DNA from 4 places in the Streptomyces sp. NPDC048566 genome. Region 4 is predicted to be linked to each of the others. Evidence: riboswitches for the same ligand, from Rfam matches in the RefSeq annotation. Region 4 holds a riboswitch; each other region holds the start of a gene.
The links. Region 4 has a riboswitch for cyclic di-AMP ahead of ACGFS9_RS03685 (transglycosylase family protein). Riboswitches for the same ligand answer to the same signal wherever they lie in the genome.
Positions count from the first base shown of each region.

Region 1: another riboswitch for cyclic di-AMP. It lies ahead of ACGFS9_RS00460 (M23 family metallopeptidase); the one in region 4 lies ahead of ACGFS9_RS03685 (transglycosylase family protein).
Region 2: another riboswitch for cyclic di-AMP. It lies ahead of ACGFS9_RS27545 (transglycosylase SLT domain-containing protein); the one in region 4 lies ahead of ACGFS9_RS03685 (transglycosylase family protein).
Region 3: another riboswitch for cyclic di-AMP. It lies ahead of ACGFS9_RS05150 (C40 family peptidase); the one in region 4 lies ahead of ACGFS9_RS03685 (transglycosylase family protein).

Region 1 is NZ_JBICWL010000001.1:118,387-125,955, forward strand. Features, by position in the region: gene ACGFS9_RS00450 (M16 family metallopeptidase) at 1-1,290, shown strand, start outside; gene ACGFS9_RS00455 (M16 family metallopeptidase) at 1,287-2,675, shown strand; cyclic di-AMP (ydaO/yuaA leader) riboswitch at 2,889-3,047, shown strand; gene ACGFS9_RS00460 (M23 family metallopeptidase) at 3,061-3,825, shown strand; gene ACGFS9_RS00465 (GntR family transcriptional regulator) at 4,022-4,717, shown strand; gene ACGFS9_RS00470 (HPr family phosphocarrier protein) at 4,943-5,224, opposite strand; gene ACGFS9_RS00475 (GNAT family N-acetyltransferase) at 5,391-7,569, shown strand, end outside.
Region 2 is NZ_JBICWL010000025.1:71,938-79,506, forward strand. Features, by position in the region: gene ACGFS9_RS27530 (ATP-grasp domain-containing protein) at 1-1,202, shown strand, start outside; gene ACGFS9_RS27535 (FAD-dependent oxidoreductase) at 1,230-2,453, shown strand; gene ACGFS9_RS27540 (HAD family hydrolase) at 2,837-3,658, shown strand; gene ACGFS9_RS27545 (transglycosylase SLT domain-containing protein) at 3,860-4,576, opposite strand; cyclic di-AMP (ydaO/yuaA leader) riboswitch at 4,581-4,775, opposite strand; gene ACGFS9_RS27550 (polyprenyl synthetase family protein) at 6,705-7,569, shown strand, end outside.
Region 3 is NZ_JBICWL010000002.1:294,688-302,256, forward strand. Features, by position in the region: gene ACGFS9_RS05130 (urease subunit alpha) at 1-1,316, opposite strand, end outside; gene ACGFS9_RS05135 (urease subunit beta) at 1,309-1,620, opposite strand; gene ACGFS9_RS05140 (urease subunit gamma) at 1,637-1,939, opposite strand; gene ACGFS9_RS05145 (hypothetical protein) at 2,803-3,108, shown strand; cyclic di-AMP (ydaO/yuaA leader) riboswitch at 3,428-3,626, shown strand; gene ACGFS9_RS05150 (C40 family peptidase) at 3,630-4,103, shown strand; gene ACGFS9_RS05155 (ATP-binding protein) at 4,324-4,785, opposite strand; gene ACGFS9_RS05160 (helix-turn-helix domain-containing protein) at 4,997-5,854, shown strand; gene ACGFS9_RS05165 (DUF397 domain-containing protein) at 5,868-6,092, shown strand; gene ACGFS9_RS05170 (8-amino-7-oxononanoate synthase) at 6,105-7,229, opposite strand; gene bioB (biotin synthase BioB) at 7,391-7,569, shown strand, end outside.
Region 4 is NZ_JBICWL010000001.1:817,736-825,304, forward strand. Features, by position in the region: gene ACGFS9_RS03665 (nucleoside triphosphate pyrophosphohydrolase) at 1-719, shown strand, start outside; gene ACGFS9_RS03670 (globin domain-containing protein) at 733-1,938, opposite strand; gene ACGFS9_RS03675 (cytochrome P450) at 2,096-3,445, shown strand; gene ACGFS9_RS03680 (transglycosylase family protein) at 3,619-4,608, shown strand; cyclic di-AMP (ydaO/yuaA leader) riboswitch at 4,792-4,980, shown strand; gene ACGFS9_RS03685 (transglycosylase family protein) at 4,986-5,684, shown strand; gene eno (phosphopyruvate hydratase) at 6,025-7,311, shown strand; gene ACGFS9_RS03695 (septum formation initiator family protein) at 7,433-7,569, shown strand, end outside.

The sequences.
Region 1 (7,569 bases), 700 kb from region 4:
CGCCTGGCCAACGGCCTGCGCGTGGTGCTCTCCGAGGACCACCTGACCCCGGTCGCGGCGGTGTGCCTCTGGTACGACGTCGGCTCCCGGCACGAGGTCAAGGGCCGTACCGGACTCGCCCACCTCTTCGAGCACCTGATGTTCCAGGGCTCCCACCAGGTCCACGGCAACGGTCACTTCGAACTCGTCCAGGGCGCCGGCGGCTCCCTCAACGGCACGACGAGCTTCGAGCGCACCAACTACTTCGAGACCATGCCCGCCCACCAGCTGGAGCTCGCCCTCTGGCTGGAGGCCGACCGCATGGGCTCGCTGCTCGCCGCCCTGGACGACGAGTCGATGGAGAACCAGCGCGACGTCGTGAAGAACGAACGCCGGCAGCGCTACGACAACGTCCCGTACGGCACCGCGTTCGAGAAGCTGACCGCGCTCGCCTACCCGGCGGGCCACCCGTACCACCACACGCCGATCGGGTCGATGGCGGACCTGGACGCCGCCACCCTGGAGGATGCCCGCGCGTTCTTCCGCACCTACTACGCGCCCAACAACGCCGTCCTGTCGGTGGTCGGCGACATCGACCCGGAGCAGACGCTCGCCTGGGTCGAGAAGTACTTCGGCTCCATCGCCGGGCACGACGGCAAGCCCGCCCCGCGGGACGGCGCGCTGCCCGAGACCATGGGCGGGCAGCTGCGCGAGGTCGTCGAGGAGGAGGTGCCGGCCCGCGCCCTGATGGCCGCCTACCGCCTCCCGGAGGACGGCACGCGCGCGTGCGACGCCGCGGATCTGGCGCTGACCGTGCTCGGCGGCGGAGAGTCCTCCCGGCTCTACAACCGTCTCGTCCGCCGCGACCGCACCGCCGTCGCGGCCGGCTTCGGTCTGCTGCGGCTGGCCGGGGCGCCCTCGCTGGGGTGGCTGGACGTGAAGACGTCCGGTGACGTGGAGGTCCCGGTCATCGAGGCCGCCGTCGACGAGGAGCTGGCGCGGTTCGCCGCGGAGGGCCCCACCGCCGAGGAGATGGAGCGCGCGCAGGCCCAGCTGGAGCGCGAGTGGCTGGACCGGCTCGGCACGGTCGCCGGACGGGCGGACGAACTGTGCCGCTACGCCGTCCTGTTCGGTGACCCGCAGCTGGCCCTGAGCGCCGTGCAGCGCGTCCTCGAGGTCACCGCGGACGAGGTCCGGGAGGTCGCCGCGGCCCGCCTGCGGCCCGACAACCGCGCCGTGCTCGTCTACGAGCCCACCGCCCCCGAAGCCACCGACGCCGCTGACGACACCGACGAGGAGGCGGCGAAGTGACCGAGCTCGCCACCATGGACTTCCATCCGCAGCCGCAGGCCGGCCGGCCCAAGCCGTGGGCCTTCCCCGCGCCCGAGCGCGGCACCCTGGGCAACGGCCTCACCGTCCTGCGCTGCCACCGCCCCGGCCAGCAGGTCGTGGCCGTCGAGGTGATCCTCGCGGCACCGCTGGACGCCGAGCCAGAGGGGCTGGACGGCGTCGCCACGATCATGGCGCGTGCCTTCTCCGAGGGCACCGACAAGCACTCGGCCGAGGACTTCGCCGCGGAGCTGGAGCGCTGCGGCGCCACGCTCGACGCGCACGCCGACCACCCGGGGGTCCGGCTCTCCCTGGAGGTGCCCGTCTCGCGCCTGGCCAAGGGACTCGGGCTCCTCGCCGACGCCCTGCGCGCCCCGGCCTTCGCGGACGGGGAGATCGAGCGGCTGGTGCGCAACCGGCTCGACGAGATCCCCCACGAGACGGCCAACCCGGCCCGCCGCGCGGCCAAGGAGCTGTCCCGGCAGCTGTTCCCCGCGACGGCCCGCATGTCGCGCCCGCGCCAGGGGACCGAGGAGACCGTCGAGCGGATCGACTCCGCGGCCGTACGGTCCTTCTACGAGAAGCACGTCCGTCCCGCCACGGCCACCGCCGTCGTCGTGGGTGACCTCACGGACGTCGACCTGGACGCCCTGCTCGGCGACACCCTGGGCTCCTGGACGGGTTCGTCCGCCGAGCCGCGCCCGGTGCCGCCGGTGCACGCCGACGACACCGGACGCGTGGTCATCGTGGACCGTCCCGGCGCCGTGCAGACGCAACTGCTGATCGGGCGCGTCGGCGCCGACCGGCACGACCGTGTGTGGCCCGCCCAGGTGCTCGGCACGTACTGTCTCGGCGGCACCCTCACCTCGCGCCTGGACCGCGTCCTGCGCGAGGAGAAGGGCTACACCTACGGCGTGCGGTCGTTCGGGCAGGTCCTGCGCTCCGCCCCGGACGGCTCCGGTGCCGCCATGCTCGCGATCAGCGGCTCGGTGGACACGCCGAACACCGGCCCGGCTCTGGACGACCTGTGGAAGGTCCTCCGCACGCTGGCGGCCGAGGGGCTGACGGACGCGGAACGCGACGTCGCCGTGCAGAACCTGGTGGGTGTGGCGCCCCTCAAGTTCGAGACCGCCGCCGCCGTCGCGGGCACGCTCGCCGACCAGGTCGAGCAGTTCCTCCCGGACGACTACCAGTCGACCCTGTACCGCCAACTGGCCGCCACCGGCACGGTGGAGGCCACCGCCGCCGCCGTCAGCGCCTTCCCGACGGACCGTCTGGTGACGGTCCTGGTGGGCGACGCGGCCCGGATCGCGGAGCCGGTCAGGGCGCTCGGCATCGGCGAAGTCAGCGTCGTCTCCGCCGAGTAGGACCGTGTGACCGAGATGGGCCCTGGTGACCGATGCGTCGCCAGGGCCCTCCTTTACGCGGACATCGTCGCCAAGATGTCCGTATTGGTACGGAGGTTGGCTTCTGCGCTGTGGGATGCGCTACAAAAAACGTGATCCGTTTGTTGTTCGAAAGACGCCGCGTCTAGCGTCGGTCCGGCTGTTCGTCAGGCAGTGCGCCGCGCCCGCGGCACCGGACAGTCATCGCCGAGTCCCCGCATGGCGCGAGCCAGGGGAGCCGGGGACCCACACGCAGTCCCTGGGGTGAATCGGACGCCCTCCCGGAGGGGGTCCGTAGGAGACCTTCCTGCTCCGAACCCGTCAGCTAACCCGGTAGGCGAGAAGGAAGGAAAGGACCAGCCCCTTCATGGCGTTCACCTGTGGCACCGGGAAGCATCGTCGTCCGGGCCGCGTTCAGCGCGGCACGAAGAACGCCGTCGGCGTCGCGGCCCTCACCACCACCGGTGTCCTCGGAACCCTCGCGGCCCCGGCGTTCGCCGCCGAGTCCTCCGTCGAGCAGACCGGACTGACCCAGGCCGTCACCATCGGCGGCTCCGTCGCCGAGCAGATCGACGAGCAGGCCGCCGCCCAGCAGCACGCGGCCGACGTGGCCGCCGCGCGGGAGAAGGCCGAGCAGGCCGCGCGCAAGAAGGCCGCCGAGCAGGCCGCGCAGGCCCGCGAGGCCAAGGAGCGTGCCGCCCGCGCCGCCGAGCGCAAGCGGCTCAACAGCTTCGTCACGCCCATCCCCGGCTCCTACGTCTCCACCGGCTACCAGGCCGGCGGCAGCCTGTGGTCCTCCGGCAGCCACACCGGTGTCGACTTCCACGCGGCGTCGGGCACCTCGGTGCACGCCGTCGGGGCCGGCACCGTCGTCACGGCCGGCTGGGGCGGTGCCTACGGCAATCAGGTGGTGATCAAGATGCACGATGGCACGTACACCATGTACGGGCACCTGTCGTCGATCGGGGTCTCCGTCGGCCAGGCGGTCACCCCGGGGCAGCAGATCGCGCTCTCCGGGTCGACCGGCAACACCACGGGACCGCACCTGCACTTCGAGGCGCGCACCAGCGCCGAGTACGGCTCCGACATGGACCCCGTCGCCTACCTCCGCTCGCACGGCGTGAACGTCTGACGACCGCTTCGCCGCTTCTCCGCCGATTTCGATGCCCCGGCTCACCGAGCCGGGGCATCGTCGTTTCCGGGGTCGCCTGGCCAAAAAATATCCATGGATTCGGTCCTCCCATCGGAAATTAAGGCTTCCTGCAATAGAGTCGCTGAACAAGCGTCAATCGATGGCGTTTCGCGGGGATTAAAGCGGAGGTCGGATCATGCGTATTCCGGCGCACTCGGTATGCACGGCAATCCGTGACGACATCGTGGCGGGCGTCTACGAGCGAGGCGGCCGGCTCACCGAGGAACTGCTCGCCCGGCGCTACGGCGTCTCGCGCGTCCCCGTGCGCGAGGCCCTGCGCACCCTGGAGGCCGAGGGGTTCGTCGTCACCCGCAGGCACGCGGGGGCGTGCGTGGCCGAGCCCACCGAGCAGGAGGCGGCGGATCTGCTGGAGATGCGCATGCTGCTGGAGCCGATGGGTGCCGCGCGGGCCGCGCAGCGCCGCACCGAGGCGCACCTCAAGGTGCTCCGGGGCCTGGTCAGGCTCGGCCAGGAGCGCTCCCGGCGGGGCAACAGCGAGGACCTGCGCTCCCTGGGCGGCTGGTTCCACGAGACGCTCGCCCAGGCGTCGGGCAGCCCCGCGCTGACGTCGACGCTGTCCCAGTTGCGGCACAAGATCGCGTGGATGTACCTGGTGGAGGCGCCCGCCAATGCCGCGGAGTCCTGGGCCGAGCACGGCGCCATCGTGGACGCGGTCGCCCGCGGGGACGGGGAGCGGGCCCGTGCGATCACCGCGCTGCACGTGGAGCGCTCGGCGCCGGCGCACCGGCTCCGATTTCCCGCGGGCGGCGACCGCCAGGACCGTGTGAGGACTTCGCAACATCCCGTAAACATGACGGGCCAACGCCATTAACATGGGCGCCGTATACAAAGAAGGTTATTCGGGTGGCCGACTATTCTGCCGCCGCTTCATTCGTGTGCCCGACATTCCGGAGTGCGCTCCTTTCGTTCCGGGCGGCGCGGCCCGGGTGCCGTTCCGGGGAATTCTCGGACCGGTGTGCGGAAACGGCCGAGCCGCGCCCCCGGTGCAGGGTGGCGCGGCTCGGCCGTGTGGCGCCCGCGGGCCTCGTGGGCCGGCTCAGACGGTCTCGGGCAGCTCGTCGAGCCCCTCGGCGACCAGCTTGGCCAGGCGGTCGAGAGCGGCGTCCGCGCCCTCGGCGTCTGACGCGAGGACGATCTCCTCGCCACCCTGGGCGCCCAGGCCGAGGACCGCCAGCATGGAGGCCGCGTTGACGGGGGTGCCGTCGGCCTTGGCGATCGTCACGGGGACACCGGAGGCCGTGGTGGCCCGGACGAAGATGGAGGCGGGGCGGGCGTGGAGGCCCTCAGCCCAGCCGACGTTGACGCGGCGCTCAGCCATGTGATGCTGCCCTTCAGGTGTTCAGGGTTGTCTAGACCAGTGTCCCATATCGGGAAGCGTGCCCGGACGGGTGCCGCGCCCCGCCCGCGGACGGCGGCCCGTCGCGACGCCGTATCCCACAGAGTGCCTCGCGCCGCTGTCCTGCGCGAGCCGTAGTCTGGGGCCCATGCAGACCCCGTCGGACCGGCACGAGTACCCCGCGCACTGGGAGGCCGACGTGGTGCTGCGCGACGGCGGCACCGCCCGCGTCAGACCCATCACGACCGACGACGCGGAGCGCCTGGTCAGCTTCTACGAGCAGGTCTCGGACGAGTCGAAGTACTACCGCTTCTTCGCGCCCTACCCCAGGCTGTCCGCCAAGGACGTCCACCGCTTCACGCACCACGACTTCGTGGACCGCGTCGGCCTCGCCGCCACGGTGGGCGGCGAGTTCATCGCGACCGTGCGCTACGACCGGATCGACGCCCGGGGCCTGCCCGCCTCCGCCCCCGCCGACGAGGCGGAGGTGGCCTTCCTCGTGCAGGACTCCCACCAGGGCCGCGGCGTCGCCTCGGCGCTGCTCGAACACATCGCGGCCGTGGCGCGCGAGCGCGGCATCCGCCGCTTCGCCGCCGAGGTGCTGCCCGCCAACAACAAGATGATCAAGGTGTTCACGGACGCCGGGTACACCCAGAAGCGCAGCTTCGAGGACGGTGTCGTCCGCCTGGAGTTCGACCTCGAACCCACCGACCGGTCCCTCGCGGTGCAGCACGCCCGCGAGCAGCGCGCCGAGGCCCGGTCCGTGAAGCGGCTGCTGGCGCCCGGCTCGGTCGCCGTGATCGGTGCCGGACGCGCCCGGGGCGGGGTCGGCCGCAGCGTCCTCGACAACCTCCGGCAGGCCGGCTTCACCGGCCGCCTGTACGCGGTGAACAGGGCACTGGAGGAGAAGGAACTCGACGGCGTCCCCGCCCACCGCTCCGTCCGCGACATCGGGGAACCCGTCGACCTCGCGGTCGTCGCCGTCCCCGCCGAGCAGGTCCTCGACGCCGTGACCGAGTGCGGCGAACACGGTGTGCAGGGACTCGTGGTCGTCTCCGCCGGCTACGCGGAGAGCGGGCCGGCGGGGCGCGAACGCCAGCGCGAACTCGTCCGGCACGCGCGTACGTACGGGATGCGCATCGTCGGGCCCAACGCCTTCGGCGTCATCAACACCTCCCCGCAGGTGCGGCTGAACGCCTCGCTCGCCCCGGAGATGCCGCGCCCGGGCCGGATCGGGCTCTTCGCCCAGTCCGGCGCCATCGGCATCGCCCTGCTCTCCCGGCTGCACCGGCGCGGCGGCGGGGTCACCGGGGTGACCGGCGTGTCGACCTTCGTCTCCTCCGGCAACCGCGCGGACGTGTCCGGCAACGACGTCCTGCAGTACTGGTTCGACGACCCCGACACCGACGTCGCCCTGATGTACCTCGAATCCATCGGGAACCCGCGCAAGTTCACCCGCCTCGCCCGCCGGACCGCGGCGGCGAAGCCGCTGGTCGTCGTCCAGGGCGCCCGCCACGGCGGAGCGGCCCCCCAGGGGCACGCCGTACGGGCCACCCGGCTGCCGCATGCCACCGTCTCGGCCCTGCTGCGCCAGGCCGGGGTGATCCGGGTGGACACGATCACCGAACTGGTCGACGCCGGACTCCTGCTGGCCCGCCAGCCCCTCCCCAGAGGCCCCCGGGTGGCGATCGTCGGGAACTCCGAGTCGCTGGGCCTGCTGACCTACGACGCCTGTCTCGCCGAGGGCCTGAGGCCACTGCCCCCGAAGGACCTGACCACCGCGGCCTCGGCGGCCGACTTCCACCGGGCGCTGTCGCAGGCCCTCGCCGACGACGGCTGCGACGCCGTCGTGGTGACGGCCATCCCGGCGGTGGGCGAGAACTCCACGGCCGACGCCGCCCTCGCCGAGGCCCTGCGCTCCTCCGCGGCGGCGGCCCCCGCCAAGCCCGTCCTCGTCGTGCACGTCGAGCTGGGCGGGCTGGCCGAGGCACTGTCCGCCGCCGCCAGCACCGCTCCCCAGGCCGCCGGGCCGGCGGCCGGCGCGGCCCCCGGCGCCGCCCGGCGCTTCCACCCCGCCGACGGGACGGCGCCGGCCCAGCCGGGCCCCGCCACCGGCCCGGACTCCCGGCTCATCCCCGCCTACCCCGCCGCCGAGCGCGCCGTCCGCGCCCTCGCCGAGGCCGTCAAGTACGCCCAGTGGCGACTCGACGCCGAGGAGCCGGGCAAGGTCCCGGAGTACGAGGACATCGACGAGAAGGGCGCGGCCGGGCTCATCGACGGCCTGCTCGGACGCGGCGAGGGGCTGACCCTCGACGGCCCGGACACCT
Region 2 (7,569 bases), on a different contig from region 4:
AGTTCGGAAACTATCCGCTGCACCACGGCGGAGTGGGTGCCATCCGGAGCCTGGGCCGGCTGGGCGTGCCGATGTACGCCATCACCGAGGACCGGTACACGCCGGCCGCCGCGTCGCGGTATCTGCGGCGCGCGTTCGTGTGGCCGACCCGGGGGACGGAGGAGCCCGGGCGGCTCGTCGAGGGGTTGCTGCGCGTGGGCCGGCGCATCGGCCGGCCGACGGTGCTGGTCCCGACCGACGAGGAGGCCGCGGTCCTGATCGCGGAGCACCAGGAGGAGTTGGCGGGCCGCTTCCTCTTCCCGCGGGTGGAGGCCGGGCTGCCGCGGCGGCTCGCCAGCAAGCAGGGGCTGCACGAGCTGTGCGCGGAGCACGGCGTCCCGAGCCCCGCCGCCGCGTTCCCCGAGTCGTACGACGAGATCGAGGCGTTCGCCGAGAAGGCGCTCTTCCCGCTCGTCGCCAAGAACCGGGAGGCGTTCGTGCGGCGCAGCCGGCCCGCGGTGAACGGGACGACGCGGATCGCGACCCGCGAGGGGCTGCTGGCCCTCGCCCGGGACTGGGGGCCGCGGCCCGGTGTGATCCTCCAGGAGTACCTGCCGAGGGAGGAGGCGGAGGACTGGATCGTGCACGCCTGCTTCGACGCGGACTCGACGCCGCTGTCGATGTTCACCGGCGTGAAGGTCCGCTCGTGGCCGCCGCACGCGGGCATGACGGCGCACGCGTACGTCGTCGACAACCCGGAACTCGCGGACATCGCCGCGCGGTTCGTCCAGCGGATCGGCTTCACCGGCGTCATCGACCTCGACCTGCGGTTCGACCGCCGGGACGGCCGGTACAAGCTGCTCGACTTCAACCCGCGCATGGGCGCCCAGTTCCGCCTCTTCGAGAGCGAGTCGGGGATCGACGTCGTCCGTGCGCTGCACCTGCATCTGACCGGCCGCCGGGTTCCGGAGGGGGAACAGCGCACCGGGCACCGGTACGTCGTGGAGAACATCGACCTGCCGGCCCTGCTCGCCTACCGGCGCAGCGGCTACACGACACCGCACGCGCCGGCCCGGGCGAGCGGTACGGAGCTGGCCTGGCTCGCGGGTGACGACCTGCGGCCGTTCTTCACGATGCTCGCGCGCCTGGTCCGGCCGGGCGCGCGCCATCTCCACCAGCTGTGGCGGACCAGCCGCCGCGGCGGCGGTTCCACCACGAAGTAGGCGTCGTACGTCCTGGGGAGGGACTTCGTGAACCATCCGGTAGCAGTCATCGGCGCGGGGCCGTTCGGGCTGTCCACCGCCGCCCATCTGCGGGCGCGGGGCATTCCGGTGCGGGTCTTCGGCGAACCCATGGTCAGCTGGCGCGACCACATGCCCGAGGGGATGCTCCTGAAGTCGACCCCGGCCGCGTCGAGCATCGACGCCCCGCAGCGGGGGCACACCCTCGGCGACTACTGCGCTGCCGCGGGGACGCGGCCGCTCGCCACGGACGAGGACATCATTCCCGTCGAGACGTTCATCGGCTACGGGCAGTGGTTCCAGGAGCGGCTCGTGCCCGGTCTGGAGCAGGTCCGGGTCGTCTCGGTCGACCGCGGGAGCGGCCGGGGCTCCCCGGGCGGCCCGGACGGTTTCGTCCTCAAGCTCGACTCGGGGGAGTCCTTCACGGCGCGGGCGGTCGTCGTGGCCACCGGGCTGTCCGGGCTGGCGTATCTGCCCGCCGCGCTGGCCGAGGCGGCGGCGGACGGGCCGACGCCCTCGGGACCCCTGTCGCACAGCTCGCAGCACCACGACCTGAGCCGGTTCGCCGGCAAGGACCTGATCGTCGTCGGCGCGGGCCAGTCCGCGCTGGAGACGGCGGTGCTGGCGGCGGAGGCGGGCGCGCGGGTGACGGTGGTGTCCCGGGGGCGGGGAGCGGTGGACTTCGGCGCGCCGCCGTGGGACCAGCCGAAGCTGCGCCCGGAGTCGCCGTTCGGGCGGGCCTGGTCGCTGTGGGCCCTCAGCCACCACGCGCAGCCCTACCGCCATCTGCCCGCCGGGGCACGGCACTACCTGGTCCGCCGGGTGCTCGGACCGCTCGGCGCCTGGTGGCTGCGGGACCGCTTCGAGGGCAGGGTCGCCGTCCGCGAGGTGCGGCGGATCGTCCGGGCGGGAGCCGCGGAGGGCAAGCCCGTCCTCACGGTGCAGACCCACGGCGGCCGGCTGGACGACCTGTCCGCCGACCACGTCGTGGCGGCGACCGGATACCGCGTGGACATCGCCGCGATGGACTTCCTCGGGGACGGGCTGCGGACCGCGCTGGCCGTCAGCCGCGGCACTCCGCGGCTGGGCGCCGGATACCGCTCGTCGGTTCCCGGCCTGTACTTCACCGGCCTGCCCGCGGCGTCCTCGTACGGTCCGGTCATGCGGTTCGTGTGCGGCACCCGGTTCGCGTCGCCGCGTCTGGCCCGGCATCTGGCGGCCGCCCACGGGTGAGCGTCCGGTGGCCGGTCACCGGTGGACCCGGGACCGGCCGGGCGCGTGGACGTCCGTCGCCCGATCGGGCGACGGACGTTTCCGCCTGCCCGCCGGGGTGACCGCCCGCGTCCCCCCCCGGTCCCGGAACCGGCCGCCGGCACCCCGTCGTGTGCTGCCGCTCCGGTGGTTCGGGTGGGACGGGCGCGGGGGGAACGGCGGTGTTGAGCCGTTGTGATCGGTCCTGCACGGGAAAGTCCGACCGGACGGAAGCGGGCCGTGCGTGATCCCAACCGGTCGCAACGCGCCTGCCACCGTGCGGTGAACGGCGTTGCCGACGGGATACCGGACGTCGTCCGGTTCCGGCGGGGTCGACGGGTCCCGCGATCCGTATTCTTCGGATCATGGCCGCTCCGACTGCATATTCACTCATCGCCACTGACCTGGACGGAACGCTGCTCCGCGGCGACGACACGCTCTCCGACCGGTCGCGGGCCGCGTTGGCGAAAGTGACCGCGGCAGGTGCCCGGCACCTGGTGGTGACGGGCCGCCCCGCACCGCGGGTCAGGCCGCTGCTGGACGAACTCGGCGGCCGGGGACTGGCGGTGTGCGGGCAGGGCGCGCAGCTCTACGACGCCGGAACCGACCGGATGCTCTGGTCGGTCACGCTGGAACGGGAGTTGGCGGAGACGGCGCTCGGCAAGATCGAGGCGGAGGTCGGCCTGCTGTACGCGGCGGTGGACCAGGACGGCGTGGACGGGCTGACCCTCATCGAGCCGGGCTACGTCATGCCGCACCCGACGCTGCCCGCTGTGCGGGTGCGGAGCCGGGACGACCTGTGGGCGCAGCCGATCAGCAAGGTGCTGCTGCGCCATCCGTCGCTGTCCGACGACGAGTTGGCCTCGGCGGCGCGGGGAGTGGTCGGTTCGCTGGCGACGGTCACCATGTCGGGGCCCGGTACCGTCGAACTCCAGCCATGCGGAGTGACCAAGGCCACCGGTCTCGCGCTCGCCGCGGCCCGTCTCGGGCTGAGCCCGTCGGGGACGCTCGCGTTCGGGGACATGCCGAACGACATCCCGATGTTCGACTGGGCGGCACACGGGGTCGCGATGGCCAACGCGCATCCCGAACTGAAAGCGGTGGCCGACGAGGTGACGCTGTCCAACGAGGACGACGGCATCGCGGTGGTCCTGGAGCGGGTCTTCGGGTGCGGAGAGCGCTGCTGACCCGGGCCTCGGTACCGGCGCCGCCCGCCCCGCGGCCTCGGGAGGGTGCCCGCGCGGACCTCCCGGCGGGGCCCGGCGGGCCGGGCCCCCGGAGGGTGCCCGCGCGATCCGGAGGCGCCCCTCTCGTACGGCACCGCCGGCGGACCCGTGGGTGCCGCCGGCCGATGTCGTGGTGTGGGGGGAGAGGGTGCGCCGCGGGGATCAGTAGGCGCCGTTGACGTTGTCGATCGAGCCGTACTTCGCGGCGGCGTAGTTGCAGGCCGCCGTGATGTTGGCGACCGGGTCGTAGGGGTCCATCGAGGTGCCGGGCACGTGGTAGGCCAGGAACGTGGGGTCGATGACCTGGAGGAGCCCCTTGGAGGGGGTGCCCGCGACGGCGTTGGAGTCCCAGTTGTTGATGGCCTTCGGGTTGCCCGAGGACTCGCGCATCACGTTGCGGTGAATGCCGTCATAGGTGCCGGGGATGCCCGCCTTGCCCATGATGTCCAGGGACTCCTTGATCCAGCCGTCCAGGTTGTTCGCGTACGTGGTGGCGGACGCCTGGGTGGCCGTGGTCTTGGCGGTCGTCGTGGCCGCGGCCGACTTCAGGGTCTTGGTGCCGACCGTGAGCGTCAGGCCCGTGCGCAGGTGGCTCGGGTCGTTCCCGATGACCGCGCGGTTCGCCGTGTACAGCTTCTTCCAGCCGCCGCTCGACGGGTACTTCTTCGCGATCTTGGTCAGCGTGTCGCCGGCGACCACCTTGTAGGTGATGAGCTGGACGTTGGGGACGGCCGCGGTCTTGGCGGCCTGGGGGGTGGCGGCGTGGGCGCCGGTCGCGCTCACGAGCGGCAGGGCCAAGGCCAGGGCGCCCGTCCCCGCGGCGATCATTCCGCGGGTGACGATGTTCTTGCGGGCGGGGCGGTGCGTGCCTGCGGGCATGACGAATTGTCCTCTCCGACGCCTGCGAGGTGAGCTGTCGGGTTCGGGCGGGAGATGCCCGGCCGCGTTTCGGGCGCGGCTTCACCCCTAGCCGGTCCGGTCTTCCGGATCGGCGGCCTACCTGTGGTTCCCCCGCTCCTGCCGTGTGTGCGTGGGTGGATGGGTTCCGGGCGACGGCAGGATTCGGCGATCCGCCCGGGGTCGACGAGAACGTATGCGACTGCACATGTCGGGAACAAGGCCCGATGTGGCGTTGAAGATCGCTTTCGCCCTTTTGGGGGCGTGGCGAAACGTCCGTTTGCGCCGGAATTGAATCCTCAACTTGCCTTTGGTGAAGGGGTTCGTGGGTGGTGGGCCGAGGGTGATCCACTGGTCGGCGGGTGACTCAATTCACGCGTGCAACGGTCGCCAACGCGGCATGACGGGCAAGTCGGGCATTACGCCACCGCCGTTTGGCGTGCCGGGAGTTACGGGACGGTCACGGTGGCGCCCGCATGCCGGACAGGCCCTGCCGGGGTGCGTCACGCACGAGCGGACCGGCGGAGGCGCCGCAGGCCGGCCGGCCCGGCGAACGCCGCGCCGCGCGCGATGAGTTGACGGGGGTGGGGCGGAAGCGGCGCGGGCCGCCGGGCGAACGCCGTTGCGTGCGCGGCCGATTGGGCCCGGCGTCGGTCCGCCGGACCTCGGAGAAAGGAGGCGGCGTCAGGGGACGGGACGCCGTCGACTCAGCGGGGCGACGTTGTGCCCCGCCCCGATTCGACCCGACCCGCCTCGACCCGACCCGACCCGCATCGACCCGATCCGATGTGACCCGGCGCCGGGCTTGGCGCCGGGCCGACCCCGCGCGGGCGGTCAACCGGAGACGGGTGAAGCCTGCCGGGCGCCCCGTCCATGTGCCACGCCCCATCACCTCACGGGCGGGCACCGGGCCGGCGGTCCGGCCGCCGGGGCGGGCACGGCTGACCCCCGGGCGGGCCCGTGCCGAGGTCGGAACCGCCTGGAGGGGGTGCCCGTGCGTCACGGCGGTCGTCCGCCCGGCGGACCGCGACGACCGCCCCCGGCGGGGCGGGCGCGCGGGTGGCGCCCCGCGGCGCGGTCGGGCGGTCCCGATGGGATGCCGAACCGAACCGCCCGCGCGGCCGGTGGCCAGGGTCGGGGTGGCGGGCCGCTGGGCGACCGAGGTCCCGGCACGCGGAAGGGCCTCCGGTCGTGCCCCGCGCGACGTCCGGCGTGCCGTCCGCCGTGCCGTCCGCTGTGCCGAGACCGTGCAGGGCGGCCCCGGACGCGGGCGGGGGGCGGAGTCCGGCTTACCCAGGGGTGCCGGCGGCCGTGTGGTGGGGTCCGGCCGGTCGGCGGGTCGGGGAGGCGCCCCCGGAGCGTCGGAGCGTCGGGGTGGCTTGTCGGCCGCCGGGCGCCGCGTCCGGGCGAGCGGTCGGGCGCCGTCGGGGAGGGGTGGAGTGGGGCGAGGGCGTCCTGCGCGCGGCTCCACGGGGGAGGGCCGGACGGATGCCCGGGGGCTCGCCTCGGCGCACGGGACGCGTCGAACGGTGGTGCGGCAACCGGACCGGGTCGTGGGGGACGGCGGGCGGGAGGGAGGAGGCGCGGGGGCGGCGCGGCCGAGGTCGCGCGGGACGGCGTGGGGGAGGACGCGGGGGCGTGCGGGCGGCGGTTCCGTGCCCCTGGCGGAAAGCCGCGCCGGGGGAGCGGGACGGGTCGGGGGCGGGGTGATCGTCCGCGGGCCGGGCTCGGGGCCGGACGCGGACGAACCGGGGGCCACGCCCCTCTCTCCCGTGCGCCCCCGGCCCCGCAGGGCCCGGGGGCGGGGCGCCGGGCCGTCGGCGGAGCAGTAGGTGATCGTGAACATGTCGACGGCCGTCGGATACCGCCCGGACGGGAGGGGTACCCGCGGCATGCGGCGCACGGGCGGTTCCGTGTGTCTTACAGGTGTATTCCGGCGTACCTCCCGGCGGGGTCACGTCGGCCGGGGGACGGTGGGCGCTCGTGGTGATCGAAACGTGACCGGATACGCTGACTTGAGTGATGGCAGCGACACATCGACAAACCGTGTCATCGAAAGAATGATCGACCGAGTTCGCCATGTGATCGTCAGCAGACAGGAGAACCTCTCGTGACCGTCGTCGGGCCGTTCGGGCTGAGCGTGCGGGACCAGGCTCTCGAAGCCGATGTCCAGGCCGGATTGGCGGCTGTCGAGGAGGGTTTGCTCGAAGCCACCAAGAGCGGGGTCCCCTTCATCACGGAAGCCGCCCAGCACCTCGTGCGGGCCGGCGGGAAGCGGTTCCGGCCGCTCCTCGTGATGCTCGCCGCCCAGTTCGGTGATCCCTACGCGCCGGGTGTCGTGCCCTCGGCCGTGGTCGTCGAGCTGACGCACCTCGCCACGCTGTACCACGACGACGTGATGGACGAGGCCGACGTCAGGCGCGGCGTCGACAGCGCCAACGTCCGCTGGGGCAACTCGGTGGCCGTCCTCACCGGCGACTTCCTCTTCGCCCGCGCCTCCTACATCCTGGCCGACCTGGGTCCCGACGCCGTCCGCATCCAGGCCGAGGCGTTCGAGCGGCTGGTGACCGGCCAGATCCTGGAGACCGCCGGGCCGCGCGACGGGCGGGACCCGGTCGACCACTACCTGGACGTGCTGAGCGGCAAGACCGGCTCGCTGGTCGCCGTGGCCTGCCGCTTCGGGGCGATGATGTCGGGCGCCGACGAGACGGTCGTCGACGTGCTGACGCAGTACGGCGAGCGGCTCGGCGTCGCCTTCCAGCTCGCGGACGACGTCCTCGACATCGCGTCCGAGTCGCACGAGTCCGGCAAGACCCCGGGCACCGACCTGCGCGAGGGCATTCCCACGCTGCCGGTGTTGCGGCTGCGCGAGCGGGCCGAGCGGCTGGGGCTCGCCGAGGACGTCGCGCTGTGCGAGCTGCTGGACTCCGACCTGACGGACGACGCGCGGCACGCGGAGGCGCTGGCCCGGCTGC
Region 3 (7,569 bases), on a different contig from region 4:
ACCAGGTCGGCGAGCTTGCCGCTCTCGACCGAGCCGATCTCCCGGGCGAGCCCCTGCGCCAGCGCGGGGTTGATGGTGTATTTGGCGACATAGCGACGTACGCGGTGGTTGTCGGCGCCGCCGTCCCCGGGCAGCGCGCCCCGGGCGCGCTTCATCACGTGGGCCGTCTGCCAGGTGCGCATGATCACCTCGCCGACCCGGCCCATGGCCTGGGAGTCGGACGAGATGATGGAGATGGCGCCGAGGTCGTGCAGGATGTCCTCGGCGCCGATGGTCGAGGGCCGGATGCGGGACTCGGCGAAGGCCAGGTCCTCCGGCACCGCCGGGTTCAGGTGGTGGCACACCATCAGCATGTCGAGGTGTTCCTCGGCGGTGTTGACGGTGTAGGGCCGGGTCGGGTTGGTGGAACTGGGCAGCACGTACGACTCGGAGACCACGGACATGATGTCGGGCGCGTGCCCGCCGCCCGCACCCTCGGTGTGGTAGGCGTGGATGCCGCGCCCGGCGATCGCGGCGAGGGTGTCGGCGACGAAGCCGGCTTCGTTGAGCGTGTCGGTGTGGATGGCGACCTGGATGCCGGTGCGGTCCGCCACCGTGAGGGCGGCGTCGATCGCGGCGGGCGTCGCCCCCCAGTCCTCGTGGATCTTCAGGCCCAGGGCGCCGCCGCGGATCTGCGACAGCATCGCGTCGTGCGAGACGGTGTTGCCCTTGCCGAGCAGACCGAAGTTGAGGGGGTATCCCTCCATCGCCTCCAGCATCCGGGCCAGGTGCCAGGGACCGGGGGTCACGGTGGTCGCCTTGGAGCCCTCCGCGGGACCGGTGCCGCCGCCGACGAGCGTGGTGATCCCGGAGGCAAGGGCCTCGTCCGCGATCTGCGGGCAGATGAGGTGCACGTGCGCGTCGATGGCGCCCGCGGTCAGGATGCGCCCGTTGCCGGCGATGATCTCGGTCTCCGGGCCGATGACCAGATCGGGGTGGACGCCGTCCATGGTGTCCGGGTTGCCGGCCTTGCCGATGCCGGCGATCCGGCCGTCGCGGATACCGATGTCGGCCTTGACGATCCCCCAGTGGTCGATGACGACGACCCCGGTGACGACCGTGTCCGGGGTGCCGTCGGCGCGTGTGGCGCGCGACTGGCCCATGGACTCGCGGATGACCTTGCCGCCGCCGAAGACCGCCTCGTCGCCGGCGAGTCCGGGGCCGCCGGAGCGGTCCTCCTCGATCTCGACGAACAGGTCGGTGTCGGCGAGCCGGATGCGGTCGCCGGTGGTGGGGCCGAACAGGTCGGCGTAAGCGGCCCGTGAGATCTCAGGCATCGAGGGCACCTCCGGTCTCGCCGCGCAGCCCGTGCACCGTACGGGTGCCGGCGAGCGGCACGAGTTCGACGGCGACGGGGATGCCGGGTTCGAAGCGCACGGCGGTGCCGGCGGCGACGTTGAGCCGCTTGCCCCGGGCGGCTCCGCGGTCGAAGTCGAGTCCGGGGTTGGCCTCGGCGAAGTGGTAGTGGGAGCCGACCTGGACGGGCCGGTCGGCGGCGTTCAGGACGGTCAGGCGGGTGACCTCACGGCCCTCGTTGTAGCGGACGGGGCCGTCGGCGAAGCGGATCTCTCCGGGAATCACGATGTCGCTCCCCCGTTCAGACGATCGGGTCGTGGACGGTGACGAGCTTGGTGCCGTCGGGGAAGGTCGCCTCGACCTGGACGTCGTGGATCATCTCGGGGATGCCCTCCATGACGTCGTCACGGGTGAGGATCTTGCGTCCCGAGGACATCAGCTCGGCCACGGTGCGGCCGTCCCGGGCGCCTTCCAGGAGGTGCGACGTGATCAGCGCGACCGCCTCGGGGTGGTTCAGTCTCACCCCGCGGGCCCTGCGCTTCTCGGCCACGTCGGCGGCCACGTGGATCAGCAGCCTCTCCTGCTCGTGCGGGGTCAGTTGCACGGCGTCCCACCTCACAGTCCTCGCTCCGGACCGTGCGGGGCCCGGGTGCCGCAGCCATCGCGGCGGGATAGATGTAACACACCGACACATGGCGCGTTCTTCGCCGATCCGGACACAAGAACCCCCGGCGGCGTGGATCGGCAGATTAGTGGGGCGGAGTTTCAACTACGTTAACCAGCCATTGATCACCCCATGACCGGCAGCCGACCGGTCGCATACCCGGCGCGGAGCGCGGACCCGGGCCGCATCACCTCCGAGGGGGACCCGACACCCGGCCCGCCCGTCACGGCCGCCCCGCCCACCGGTCGCGGGGCGCGGCACCGGGGGCGCGCGCCCGGACCGTATACGGCACGGACGGTGCCGGGGCGTCGCGCGCGCACCCTCCCGCCCGGGCACCGGGTCCGGGTCCGCACCGGCGCGGCCCGCCGGCCGGACGCGGGGAGCCGGCCCGGCACGGCCGCCCTCCCCGGGATCACGGATCGCGGACCGCGGCGGACGGCGCGCCCCGGGCGTCCCCGGCGCCGGGAGCGGGAGTCCGGTCACGACCGGGGCCTCTCGGCGAACGGCGTACGGCCTGTACCTTTTTGACAGACGTCGAGTCATCGACCGCGAGGAGGCGTGCCCATGCAGCGCCCGTCCGCCCGCCCCGTCCCGCCCGTACCCGCCGGCCCCTCCACCCCGGGACGGCCGGGACCGGAACCGCCCCTCCGGATCGACACGCCGAGCGCCCCCTGCACCGCCGCGCGCCACCGGGCGCCGGAGCCGGACCCCCGGGCCGGCACACCGACCGCCGCCCCGCGCCGGGGAGTCGGCCCGCGGCACCGCGGTCACGGGCACCGCGCGCCGCACCGGGCGGGCGGCCGGTGATCCCCGACCCGCCTCCGCTGCCGGCCCTGACCCGTGCGGAAGCCGAGCTGATCGACCGCTACCTGGACGTCGTCGACCTGGTCGGCCGGATCAACCCGGCGCGCCCCGGGGACACCTACCGGGGGCTGCGTGCGGCCCAGGCGCTGGTCGGGAGGGCGACCGCGCTGCGGGACGCGCTCGCGCTGATGCACCAGCGGGGCGAGAGCGAGGTGCACGCCTCCACCCTGGCCAGGGCCCTGCGCGCGCTGGACGGCGAGCGGCGGACCGCGCGGGTCACGACGCCTCCCGAGCCCGGCAGTTGAGGCACCGCGCGCGGACGCCGCAGGCACCCCGGCCCGCGACTCAAACGCACCAGATGGTGTACCCCCTGATGGCGTAGAAATCGGCACTTTCCCGGGCCCCCCGACTTGCGCGACGGGAAGGGCCCCGGCGCGGATCGGGAGGCTCCGGCGCAGGTGCGGGCGTCGTCCGCGGCCCCAACACCCCTTCGAACACAGAGGCGTCCACCCGAACGGGTGAGTGGTGAGTAAGCCCACAAAACACCGGTTCCGCTCGGATTTTCCGACGTTCATGGGTGAAGATCCCTTCCGACGACAAGCCCCCGCCACGGCGGCGGGGCGGTCCGGGCGGACGCCGAGTCCTGCCGCCGCCCGGATGACCGGTCGACAGAAGTGGATCGGCAGGAGTGGAGGACCCAGCACGACGGTCCGCCGGAGCAGCCCTCCGGGCGGTCCTTGGGGTGAAGCCGCGCCAGCGGCCGGGCAACTTCGCCAGCCCGAATCCGACAGGTCATCCTTCACAGGCGGCTGACGAAGGGTTGCGCATGACTGCGCTCAATCGTGTCCCGTCGCTGTGGACCAGGGCCGGTACGGCCTCGGCCCTCACCCTCGCCGCCGTGGGCGGCGGCCTCGTGCTCCCCGGTGGGGCGGCGGAGGCGCAGGCGGCCACCACCGCGACGAAGGCGCTCCGGGTGGCGGCCTCCAAGCACGGCGCCCCGTACAAGTACGGCGCCACCGGGCCGCACCGCTTCGACTGCTCCGGGCTGACCCTCTACTCGTACAAGAAGGCGGGCAAGAAGCTGCCGCGTACGGCCGCGGCGCAGTACAACACGTCCCACCACGTCTCCGCCTCGCACCGCAAGGCCGGGGACCTGGTCTTCTTCCACTCGGGCCGGAGCGTCTACCACGTCGGCATCTACGCCGGGAAGGGGAGGATCTGGCACTCGCCGAAGACGGGGGACGTGGTGAGGCTGCAGAAGATCTGGACGCGGAGCGTCTGGTACGGCCGGGTCGGCTGACCGGTCCGCCGGCGGCGGCTCGGACCGCCGCCGGCGAACGGCACCGGGTCCGACCGCCCTCGCGGCGCCCGGCGGCCCGCTTCCCGGGGGCCGAACCGCCGCGCGTCCGGTGCGCCGGCCCCGGGGCGCCCCGCCCCGCGGTGCGCGCGGCCCGGTGCCGGGACGGCGAAGCCGGCCGCGCCCCTCCGGACGGGCGGGCGGCACGGCGGAGCCGGGCGGGCTACCCCTCGGGCGGGGCCCCTCCCGCGGCGACCGGCTGGACCGCCGCCGTCCAGGGCAGCTCGATGGAGACCGTCTTGCCGCCCTCCCGGGTGGCGCGGACGCTGAGCCTGCCGCCGCACTCCTTGGCGAGCCAGCGGATGATGACCATCCCGCGGCCGTTGTCCTGCTGGACCGCCGCGGGCAGCCGCCGGGGAAAGCGCGGATGACTGTCGGTGACCCCGATCCGCAGGCGTTCCTCCCGTTCGAGGCACACGTCGACCGTGAAGGTGGGGGACTGGCCGAGGGTGTGCTGCACCGCGTTGGTCGCCAGTTCGGACACCACCAGGCGGACGGTCTCGGCGACCTCCGCGCCGTCCGGCAGACCCCACTCGGCCAGCACGTCCGCCACGAACCTACGGGCCACCGAGACCGAGACGGCCTCGCTCGGCAGAGTGACGGCTGCTTCCTGGTGATCTGCCATGGCGACGTCGTCCCTTTCCCACGGGACCGGAGTCCGACACGGAGCGGATGGTTCGAGTACGGTCCCGGACTGGTGCTTGCGCAAGACTGCCACTACCGGGCCGGTCGCGGGTGCGATCCACCGAGTAATGCATATATCTGTCGCTCGATGCGGTGAACTCTGCGTCGGCAGAGCGTATTCGGGCGACTTGAGAGGAGTAGGGAGAACGGGCATGCAGCACGGTCCCGCGGTACGCCGCCGCAAACTGGGTGCCGAACTGCGTGCGCTGCGCGCCGGCACGGGTCTCACGAGCGGCCAGGCGGCGGGGCTGCTCGGCTGGCACCAGTCGAAGGTGAGCCGCATCGAGACCGGCACCAGCGGGGTGAAACCGGCCGACGTGGAGCGTCTGCTGGACGCCTACGGTGTCGCGGACCCCGAACTGCGCGATCTCCTGGTCGTGCTGGCGGGCTCCGAGGGCAACGGGCGGCACCACTGGTGGCACGCCTACCGCGGGGTGCTGCCGCCCGCGTACCGCGACTTCATCAGCCTGGAATCGGGGGCGAGCGGGATGCGGACCCTGGAGACCTCCGTCGTTCCGGGCCTGCTCCAGACGCCCGAGTACGCGCGCGCGGTGACGCGGGCCGCCGTGGAGGGGCTGGAGGAGAGCAGGCTCGACGCCCTGGTCGAGGTGCGGCTGGCCCGGCAGGACGTGCTGCGGGCCGATCCTCCGCTGGAGCTGTGCGCGGTGCTCGACGAGGCGGTGCTGCGGCGGGAGGTGGGCGGGCCGGAGGTGATGTCCCGTCAGCTCCGGCGGCTCCGGGAGGCCGCGACCCTGCCCCAAGTCCGGCTTCAGGTACTGCCGTTCGCGGCCGGGGCGCACATCGGGATCACCGGGCCTTTCGTTATCTTCTCCTTTCCGAACACTACTGATCTGGATGTGGTTGTTCTCGACCACTTGACGAGTAGCCTCTATCTCGAACGGAAAGAAGACCTCCAGGCCTACACGGAGGCCTTCGACACCCTTCGGTTCCACGCCCTTTCGCCCGAGGACTCGTTGGACTACATCGCCGGGATAGGTGACGGCGCGTAAGGAGGCACCCCCCATGTCTGCATCGCCTCGGTACGTACCCTCCAGCACTGCACTGCGCGACGTGCGCTGGCTGCGCAGCAGCCGCAGCACGGGAATGAACAACTGCGTCGAGACGGCTCGCCCCGGCTCCGGACCGTGGTCCGGGACGGTGGCGGTACGCGACTCGAAGAACCCGGCAGGGCCCGCCCTGCTGTTCGCCCCTGCCGCCTGGGAGGGGTTCGTCAGCGGTCTGGCCTGATCCGGGACCGGATCACCGGCTGCGGCTGATGACGTCCACCGCCCGCCCGATCTGCTCGTCGGTGAGGTCGGCGCGGGCCGTCAGCCGCAGCCTCGACACCCCGTCGGGCACCGACGGGGGACGGAAGCAGCCGACGGCGAGGCCCGCCTCGCGGCAGTCGGCCGCCCACCGCAGGGCCCGTTCGGGGGACGGTGCCCGCACGGAGACGACGGCGGCGTCCGGACGGACCGCCGACAGGCCCTCGGCCGTCAGCCGGGCGTGCAGGGACCGCGCCACCTCGCGCGCCCGCGCCGCCCGCCGGGGCTCCTCGCGCAGCAGCCGCAGCGCGGCCAGCGCCGCGCCCGCCGCGGCCGGGGCGAGACCGGTGTCGAAGATGAACGTGCGCGCCGCGTTGACGAGGTGGTCCACGACCGCCGCCGGGCCGAGGACCGCCCCGCCCTGACCGCCCAGCGACTTGGACAGGGTGACCGTGGCGACGACGTCCGGCGCCCCGGCGAGTCCCGCCGCGTGCGGCGCGCCGCGGCCGCCGTCCCCGAGCACGCCGAGCCCGTGTGCGTCGTCCACGACCAGCCCGGCCCCGTACTCCCGGCAGGCGAGGGCCAGTTCACCGAGCGGCGCGGCGTCGCCGTCCACCGAGAAGACCGTGTCGGAGACGACGACGGCCGGCCCCTCGTGGGTACCGAGTGCCTTGCGCACACCGGCCGGGTCCGCGTGCCCGACGACCTGGGTGGTGCCCCGGGCGAGCCGGCAGCCGTCGATGAGCGAGGCGTGGTTGCCCGCGTCCGAGACGACGAGCGAGCCGTGCGGGGCGAGGGCCGTGACGGCCGCGAGGTTGGCCGCGTAGCCGGACGAGAAGACGAGCGCGGACTCGAAACCGCAGAAGTCGGCCAGTTCCCGTTCCAGCTCGGTGTGCAGTTCGGTGGTGCCGGTGACGAGCCGGGAGCCCGTCGCGCCGCCGCCCCAGGTGCGTGCCGCCTCCGCCGCGGCGGCCGTGACCCGCGGATGGCGGGCCAGCCCGAGGTAGTCGTTGCTCGCCAGGTCGAGCAGCGGCGACCGCGCGGGGCGCGGGCGCAGCGTCCGGACGAGGCCCGCGGCCCGGCGTGCCGCGGCCTGCTCGTCGATCCAGCCGAACGCCATGAGTCCTCCGGGCCGTCGTCGCGGGGTGTTTTGTAGGCAGTGCACAGACCCTAGCGGGGGGACCAGCCGCCCAGGATGTGGCAATACCCACACGTCGAACCCACTCTGTTGTCCGATCTCTCCTTGGCCGGGACCGGTCGCATAGGCCAGGATCGGACCTCATGGACCTGCTGAACACGCTGGTGGACAAGGGGCTTCGGCGCGAGCTGCCGACCCGCGAGGAAGCGCTGGCCGTACTGGCCACGTCCGACGACGACGTACTGGACGTGGTGGCCGCGGCCGGCCGCGTGCGCCGGCACTGGTTCGGGCGGCGAGTGAAACTGAACTACCTCGTCAACCT
Region 4 (7,569 bases):
CCGACGGACTGGCCCGGCTGGCGGGCTCCGGCCGGGTGCGGATGCCGGACCTGGAGCTGCTGCCCGCCAGCTACGACCTGCCGGGCGCCCGCCTCCTCGACCTCGTCCAGGTGATGGACCGCATCCGCGCCGAGTGCCCCTGGTCCTCCCAGCAGACCCACCGGGGCCTGGCGAAATACGGTATCGAGGAGGCGTACGAACTCGTCGAGGCCATCGAGGACGGCGACCGCGAGGAGCTGCGCGAGGAACTGGGGGACGTGCTGCTCCAGGTCGTCTTCCACGCCCGGATCGCCGAGGAGGACCGGGAGGCGCCGTTCTCCGTCGACGACGTGGCCGGCGGCATCGTCGCCAAGCTGATCCACCGCCACCCGCACGTCTTCGGGGACGCGAGCGCCTCGACGCCCGAGGACGTGAAGGAGCACTGGCTGCGCACGAAGGCCGAGGAGAAGCGGCGCACGTCCGTCACCGAGGGCGTCCCGCTCGGGCAGCCCGGCCTGGCCCTGGCGGCCAAGCTGTCCTCCCGGGCGCGCACGGCGGGCCTCGCCGTGCCGCTGCCCGCGGGCGACGGGGTGGGCTACGAGCTGCTGGCGCTGGCGGCCCGCGCCGAGGCCCGGGGCGTGGACCCGGAGGCGGCGCTGCGGGCGGCGGCCCGCGCCTACCGCGACGCGATCCGCGCGGCGGAGCGGGAAGCGGCCCCGGCGGGCCGGGAAGACGCCTGACGGGCAGGCGTGTTCAGTCCTCCGGCGCCCGGGCGGCGGGGTTGTGCCAGCTCGGCCGCGGGCGGTCGAGCAGCCACTCGGCCGCGCCCAGCGGGCGGCTGCCGCCGGCCGGCGGCAGCAGGTCGTGGAAGATCCGTCCGGCGGGCGTGCCGAGCGCGGGCAGCGTGCCGGCCACCGTCTCGACGAGGCCGGGCGGGCCCGCGAGGTAGACGTCGTGCCGCTCCCAGCCCGCCCGGTTGCCCAGCGCCGTCAGCAGCCGCTCCGTCGCCTGCGTCCGGGGGCGGCCCGGCGCGGGCGTGATCGGCGTGACCGTGAGCCGCGGCAGCCGGGCGCTCAGACGGTCCACGGAGCCCTGGTCGTAGAGGTGGGCGATGTCGCGGGCGACGAGGAACAGCCGGGCCTCGTGGGCGGGTTCGAGCTGCTCCAGCAGCGCCTTCACCGGAGCCCAGCCGGTGCCCGCGGCGATGAGGGTGAGCGGCCGGTCGGCCGGGGTCCGCAGGGCGAGGCGACCGCCGGGCGCGCCGAGCCGCAGCACGTCGCCCACCCGGGTCTGCCGGACCAGGGCGGTCGACAGCACGCCGCCCTCGACCCGGCTGACGTGCAGGTCGAGCGTGCGGTCGGGCCGGGGGGCGTTCGCGAGCGAGTAGGGCCGCCAGATGCCGTGCAGACGCGGCACGTTGACGCCGACGTACTGCCCGGCGGTGTGGGTCAGGCGCTGCCGGGGCCGCAGGGTCAGCACGGCCACGTCGTCGCCGTGGCGGGTGCGGGCGACCACGTCCGCGTCCCACCAGGCGGGCTCGCCGCGGTGCCCGGCCTCCCCGGCGCCCTGGAGCATGAGGTCCGCGATCACCCGGTACGCCTCCCACCACGCCTTCTCGGTCTCGGCGGACCAGGACGGCCCGGCGACGGCCGCGAACGCGGCGACGAGGCTCGTGCCGACCGCCGCGTAGTGGTCCGGCCGGGCCAGGTACTTGCGGTGGTCCCGTCCGAGATCGCGTAAGTAGGCGGGCAGTCCGGGATCGTCCAGCCGCTCCACCACGACGGTGAGCGCCGCGAACAGCCGGTCCCGCTGCCGCTCCATGTCCTCGGGGAAGTCCGTCGGGAACAACGCGCGCAGTTCCGGGTGGTGCCGGAAGAGGTGCGCGTAGAAGTACGTGACGGCGAACTCGGCCCGCCGCTCCACGACCGCGAAGCTGGACTTGAGTATGTCGGGGTCCACTGCGCGAATGTGGGAGCTGCCCGACGGCCCCGTCAAACAGCAGCCGATGTACGGACAGCCCCGGGCGAACCGGACGCGCCGCACCCGGGCGCCCCGCACCGCGCCCCGGCGGGCGGCCCGCGTCCGGGACGCGGCCGGCGGCCGATACCGTCGGACGGTGACCGAGCACGAGACCCCCGCACCCGAACTCTTCACCTGGGAGTTCGCCACCGACCCGTACCCGGCGTACGCCTGGCTCAGGGAGCACGCGCCGGTGCACCGGACGCGGCTGCCCAGCGGGGTGGAGGCCTGGCTCGTCACGCGCTACGCCGACGCCCGGCAGACCCTCGCCGACCAGCGGCTGTCCAAGAACCCCGCGCACCACGACGAACCCGCGCACGCCAAGGGGCGGACGGGCATCCCGGGGGAGCGCAAGGCCGAGCTGATGACGCATCTGCTGAACATCGACCCGCCGGACCACACCCGGCTGCGCCGCCTCGTCAGCAAGGCGTTCACCCCGCGCCGTGTCGCGGAGTTCGGCGCACGGGTACAGGAGCTGACCGACGGGCTCATCGACGGCTTCGAGGGGCGGGGGTCGGCGGACCTCATCCACGAGTTCGCGTTCCCGCTCCCCATCTACGCCATCTGCGACATGCTCGGTGTCCCCCGGGAGGACCAGGACGACTTCCGGGACTGGGCGGGCATGATGATCCGGCACGGGGGCGGGCCGCGGGGCGGGGTCGCCCGGTCGGTGAAGAAGATGCGCGGCTACCTCGCCGAGCTGATCCACCGCAAGCGCGCGGCGCTGCCCGCCGAGCCCGTGCCCGGCGAGGACCTGATCTCCGGGCTGATCCGCGCCTCCGACCACGGCGAGCACCTCACGGAGAACGAGGCCGCCGCCATGGCGTTCATCCTGCTGTTCGCCGGGTTCGAGACGACGGTCAACCTGATCGGGAACGGGCTGTACGCCCTGCTGACCCACCCCGGGGAGCGGGCCCGCCTGGAGTCCTCGCTGCGGGCCGGGGAGAGCGGACTGCTGGAGACGGCGGTCGAGGAACTCCTGCGCTACGACGGCCCGGTGGAGCTGGCGACCTGGCGGTTCGCGACCGAGGACGTGCGGATCGGCGGCCAGGACATCGCCGCCGGGGACCCGGTGCTCGTCGTGCTCGCCGCGGCCGACCGCGATCCCGAGCGCTTCGACGGGCCGGACACCCTCGATCTGACGCGGCGTGACAACCCGCACCTCGGCTACGGCCACGGCATCCACTACTGCCTCGGCGCGCCGCTCGCCCGGCTGGAGGGGCAGACCGCGCTGGCGACCCTCCTCACCCGCCTCCCCGATCTCCGGCTCGCCGTCGACCCGGCTGACCTCCGCTGGCGCGGCGGGCTCATTATGCGCGGTTTGCGCACGCTTCCGGTGGAGTTCGCCCCGGTCGGGCCGTCCGCGACCGCTTCGCCCGGTGCGTCCGTACAGCGCTCCGGCGGGGAGTCCGGGGAGGAGGGGTGGACGCCGGACCGGTCGTCGTGACCCCGGCTGTCAACTGACACGCCGTCAAATCTGTGATCTTCACGTGATCTGCGCTGCATCGACTTGTGACAAGCGTTCGAGTCCGGATACGTTCACCCATCAATGCGGCCCCGGCACCGATCACTTCGCCGTGGGTGCCGCACTCACCCCGCTGTCACGCGAAAGGCTTCCGCATGCTCTCCGGGAACGGCCGTCATCGGCGCCCCCGTCAGGCCCCGGCCCTCATCGTCGCCGCGGGGGTGACCGGGTCGGCCATCGCGATCCCGCTGCTCGGGGCGTCGAGCGCGAGCGCGGCCGACGGCACCACCTGGGACCGGGTGGCGGAGTGTGAGAGCGGCGGAGCGTGGAGCGCCGACAACGGCAACGGGTACTACGGCGGGCTCCAGCTCTCCCAGGAGAACTGGGAGGCGTACGGCGGCCGGGTCTACGCGCCGACGCCCGACCAGGCCAGCCGCTCGCAGCAGATAGCCGTCGCCGAGAAGGTGCTCGACGGCCAGGGGCTCGCCGCCTGGCCGACCTGCGGGCCGCTCTCCGGGCTCAGCAAGAGCTCGGCCGGGGTCGAGGTCGACACGGGCATGGGTGACGGGGCGTCGGGCGACGGCGAATCCGATGCGACCGGACTGTCCACCTCGCCCGACTCGTCGCCTTCGCGGGGATCGTCCAGATCGTCCGACACGTCCTCTTCCGCGGAGACCGGTTCCCCCGAGGTGACCGAGAACACCACGAAGTCCGACACCTCGCGGAAGACGGAGGAGCCGGGCGGGGGCGCGACCGGTGACGAGACGCCCGACGAAACCGGCACGGCGGACAAGTCGGGCCGGAGCGGGGACGCTTCGGAACCCTCCGCGAGCGCGTCGACCGCGCCCGGGCGGCACCGCGGCGGCAGTGCCGACGAGGACGCGGCGGACGCCGACGCGGGCGCCCGTGCCGACGCCGCGGGCGGGCGGCACGCCTCACGCGGCGTGGACGAGGCGCGCGACGCGGACGGCGGCACGTATGTCGTGCGCGCCGGGGACAGCCTCTCGACGATCGCCGACACCCTGGACCTCGCGGGCGGGTGGTCCGGGCTGTACGCCGCGAACGAGCGGACGGTGGGTGCCGACCCCGACCTCATCCTGCCCGGTCAGAGCCTTGCTCTTGATGCCGAAACGGTCGAAAAGTAGCGGGAGTTCGCGTCATGGTTCGCTCGCTATTGTCCGGTTTGGCGCGAGTGAGACATGAGTCTCAGAAGCCCTGATCGTCTTTGAAAATACGGCGATCGACTGCTTACGGTCGTGATCGCTCGCCACCGCGGGCCCCGACGACCGCAACGCCGAATCCTGCCGGCGGCCGTACGGGAACAGTCGTCGCGTCAAGCGCCGTGGGCAGGAGCGGGGGACCCAAGGTAGGTGCCGCGAACGGGAGTCGACAGACGCCCGGGAGCGGCTAGGGGTAAAGCCGCGCGCCGAGGTTCCGGACGGAACCGGGTGGCGCGGCCGGGCACTCAACCGGCCCGAACCCGACAGCTCACCTCGCAGGCGTCGGTGAGGGGATCAACTCGATGCTGTTTTCCAGCAAGGGCAAGCACCGCCGCCCGAACAAGGCCACCCGTGTCGCCACGCTCGCCGGTGTCACCGGTGTCGCCATCGCCGCTCCGCTGATGGCGGCCGGCAACGCCTCCGCCGCGACCGCCTCCGAGTGGGACGCCGTCGCGCAGTGCGAGTCCGGCGGCAACTGGTCGATCAACACCGGCAACGGCTACTACGGCGGCCTGCAGTTCTCGTCCTCGACCTGGGCCGCGTACGGCGGCACCGCCTACGCCTCCACCGCCGACCAGGCGTCGAAGGCGCAGCAGATCGCCGTCGGCGAGAAGGTCCTGGCCGCGCAGGGCAAGGGTGCCTGGCCGACCTGCGGCACGGGCCTGTCGGGCGCCGCCTACGGCGGCGGCTCCACCGCCTCCACCCCCTCGGCCTCCACCGGCTCCTCGGCGTCCGGCGGCTCGCAGGACACCCGTTCCTCGGAGCAGCCCGCCTCCCGTTCGCAGGAGCGCCCGGCCGCGAAGAAGACCGTCACCACCCCGACCGGCAAGAAGGTCGAGAAGGGCGACGGCGAGTACAAGGTCGTCAAGGGCGACACCCTCAGCTCGATCGCCGCGAAGCACCACGTCGAGGGCGGCTGGCAGAAGCTGTTCAAGCTGAACCACGACATCGTGGACGACGCCGACGTCATCTTCCCGGGCCAGCAGCTCCACCTGAGCTGAGCCGGGCCGCGCCCCGGCCGGACGTGGCCGTCCTCGGCGGACGGCGGCCACCCTCCCGGCCGTGCGGCCCCTCCGGCCGAACGGTCGGCCCCCGGCCGCCCCGCCCTCAGGCGGGGCGGCCGGGGCCCCGCCCCTCGCGGGCTCCCCGCTCCGGTGCGTGTTCCCCCGTACGCATCCGGAGCGGGGTTTTCCATTTTGTTTTTGTTCCGATCGGGAACATTATGTACCGCGAGTTCTGCCCAAGGGGTGGTCGATCGGCTGGCCGATCCCTCCGGGCCGGTTAGGCTCGTCCCGCAGGGCTGGCCAAGCACTGCGTACCCGCGTCACATCCCAGAAGGAGATGCTCGTGCCGTCCATCGACGTCGTCGTAGCCCGGGAAATCCTGGACTCCCGAGGCAACCCCACGGTCGAGGTCGAGGTCGGCCTCGACGACGGCAGCACGGGTCGTGCCGCCGTCCCGTCCGGCGCCTCCACCGGTGCCTTCGAGGCCATCGAGCTCCGCGACGGTGACCCCAACCGCTACCAGGGCAAGGGCGTCGAGAAGGCCGTCCTCGCCGTCATCGAGCAGATCGGCCCGGAGCTCGTCGGCTACGACGCCACCGAGCAGCGGCTGATCGACCAGGCGATGTTCGACCTGGACGCCACCGACAACAAGGGCTCGCTCGGCGCCAACGCCATCCTCGGCGTCTCGCTCGCCGTCGCGCACGCCGCCTCCGAGGCGTCCGACCTGCCGCTCTTCCGCTACCTGGGCGGCCCGAACGCGCACCTGCTGCCCGTTCCGATGATGAACATCCTGAACGGCGGGTCGCACGCCGACTCCAACGTCGACATCCAGGAGTTCATGATCGCTCCGGTCGGCGCGGAGTCCTTCTCCGAGGCCCTGCGCTGGGGCGCCGAGGTCTACCACACCCTCAAGAAGGTGCTGAAGACCAAGGGCCTGTCCACCGGCCTCGGCGACGAGGGCGGCTTCGCCCCGAACCTGGAGTCCAACCGCGCCGCCCTCGACCTCATCGTCGAGGCCATCAAGCAGGCCGGCTACATCCCCGGCGAGCAGATCGCGCTCGCGCTCGACGTCGCGGCGTCCGAGTTCTACAAGGACGGCAGCTACGAGTTCGAGGGCAAGTCCCGCTCGGCCGCCGAGATGACCGAGTACTACGAGGAGCTCGTCTCCGCGTACCCCCTCGTCTCGATCGAGGACCCGCTGTACGAGGACGACTGGGCCGGCTGGAAGGTCATCACCGACCGGCTGGGCGACAAGGTCCAGATCGTCGGCGACGACCTGTTCGTCACCAACCCCGAGCGACTGGCCCGCGGCATCGAGGAGGGCTCCGCCAACGCCCTGCTCGTCAAGGTCAACCAGATCGGCTCGCTCACCGAGACCCTGGACGCCGTCGAGCTGGCCCAGCGCAACGGCTTCAAGTGCATGATGTCCCACCGCTCCGGCGAGACCGAGGACGTCACCATCGCCGACCTCGCGGTCGCCGTGAACTGCGGGCAGATCAAGACCGGCGCCCCGGCCCGCTCGGACCGCGTCGCCAAGTACAACCAGCTGCTGCGCATCGAGGAGATCCTCGACGACGCCGCCGTGTACGCCGGCCGCTCGGCGTTCCCGCGCTTCAAGGGCTGAGCACCACCCGCCCCGGAAGCGTCGTCCGTACGTCCCCGTACCCGGTCCCGTACCGTGTGCGGGGACGTACGCACGTGACGGGCCCGCACACGGCGGGCCCCGTACTGGGGAGGCGGGACTCATGGCCGTGAAGGACCGGGACCGGTTCTCCACCGCGACCAGGATCAAGCTGCTCGGCGAGCAGACTGCGGCCCGGGTCTACCGCTCCCAGACCAAGCGGCAGGCCCGCCGCTCCCGGCTCACCGGCCGGGCCGCGCT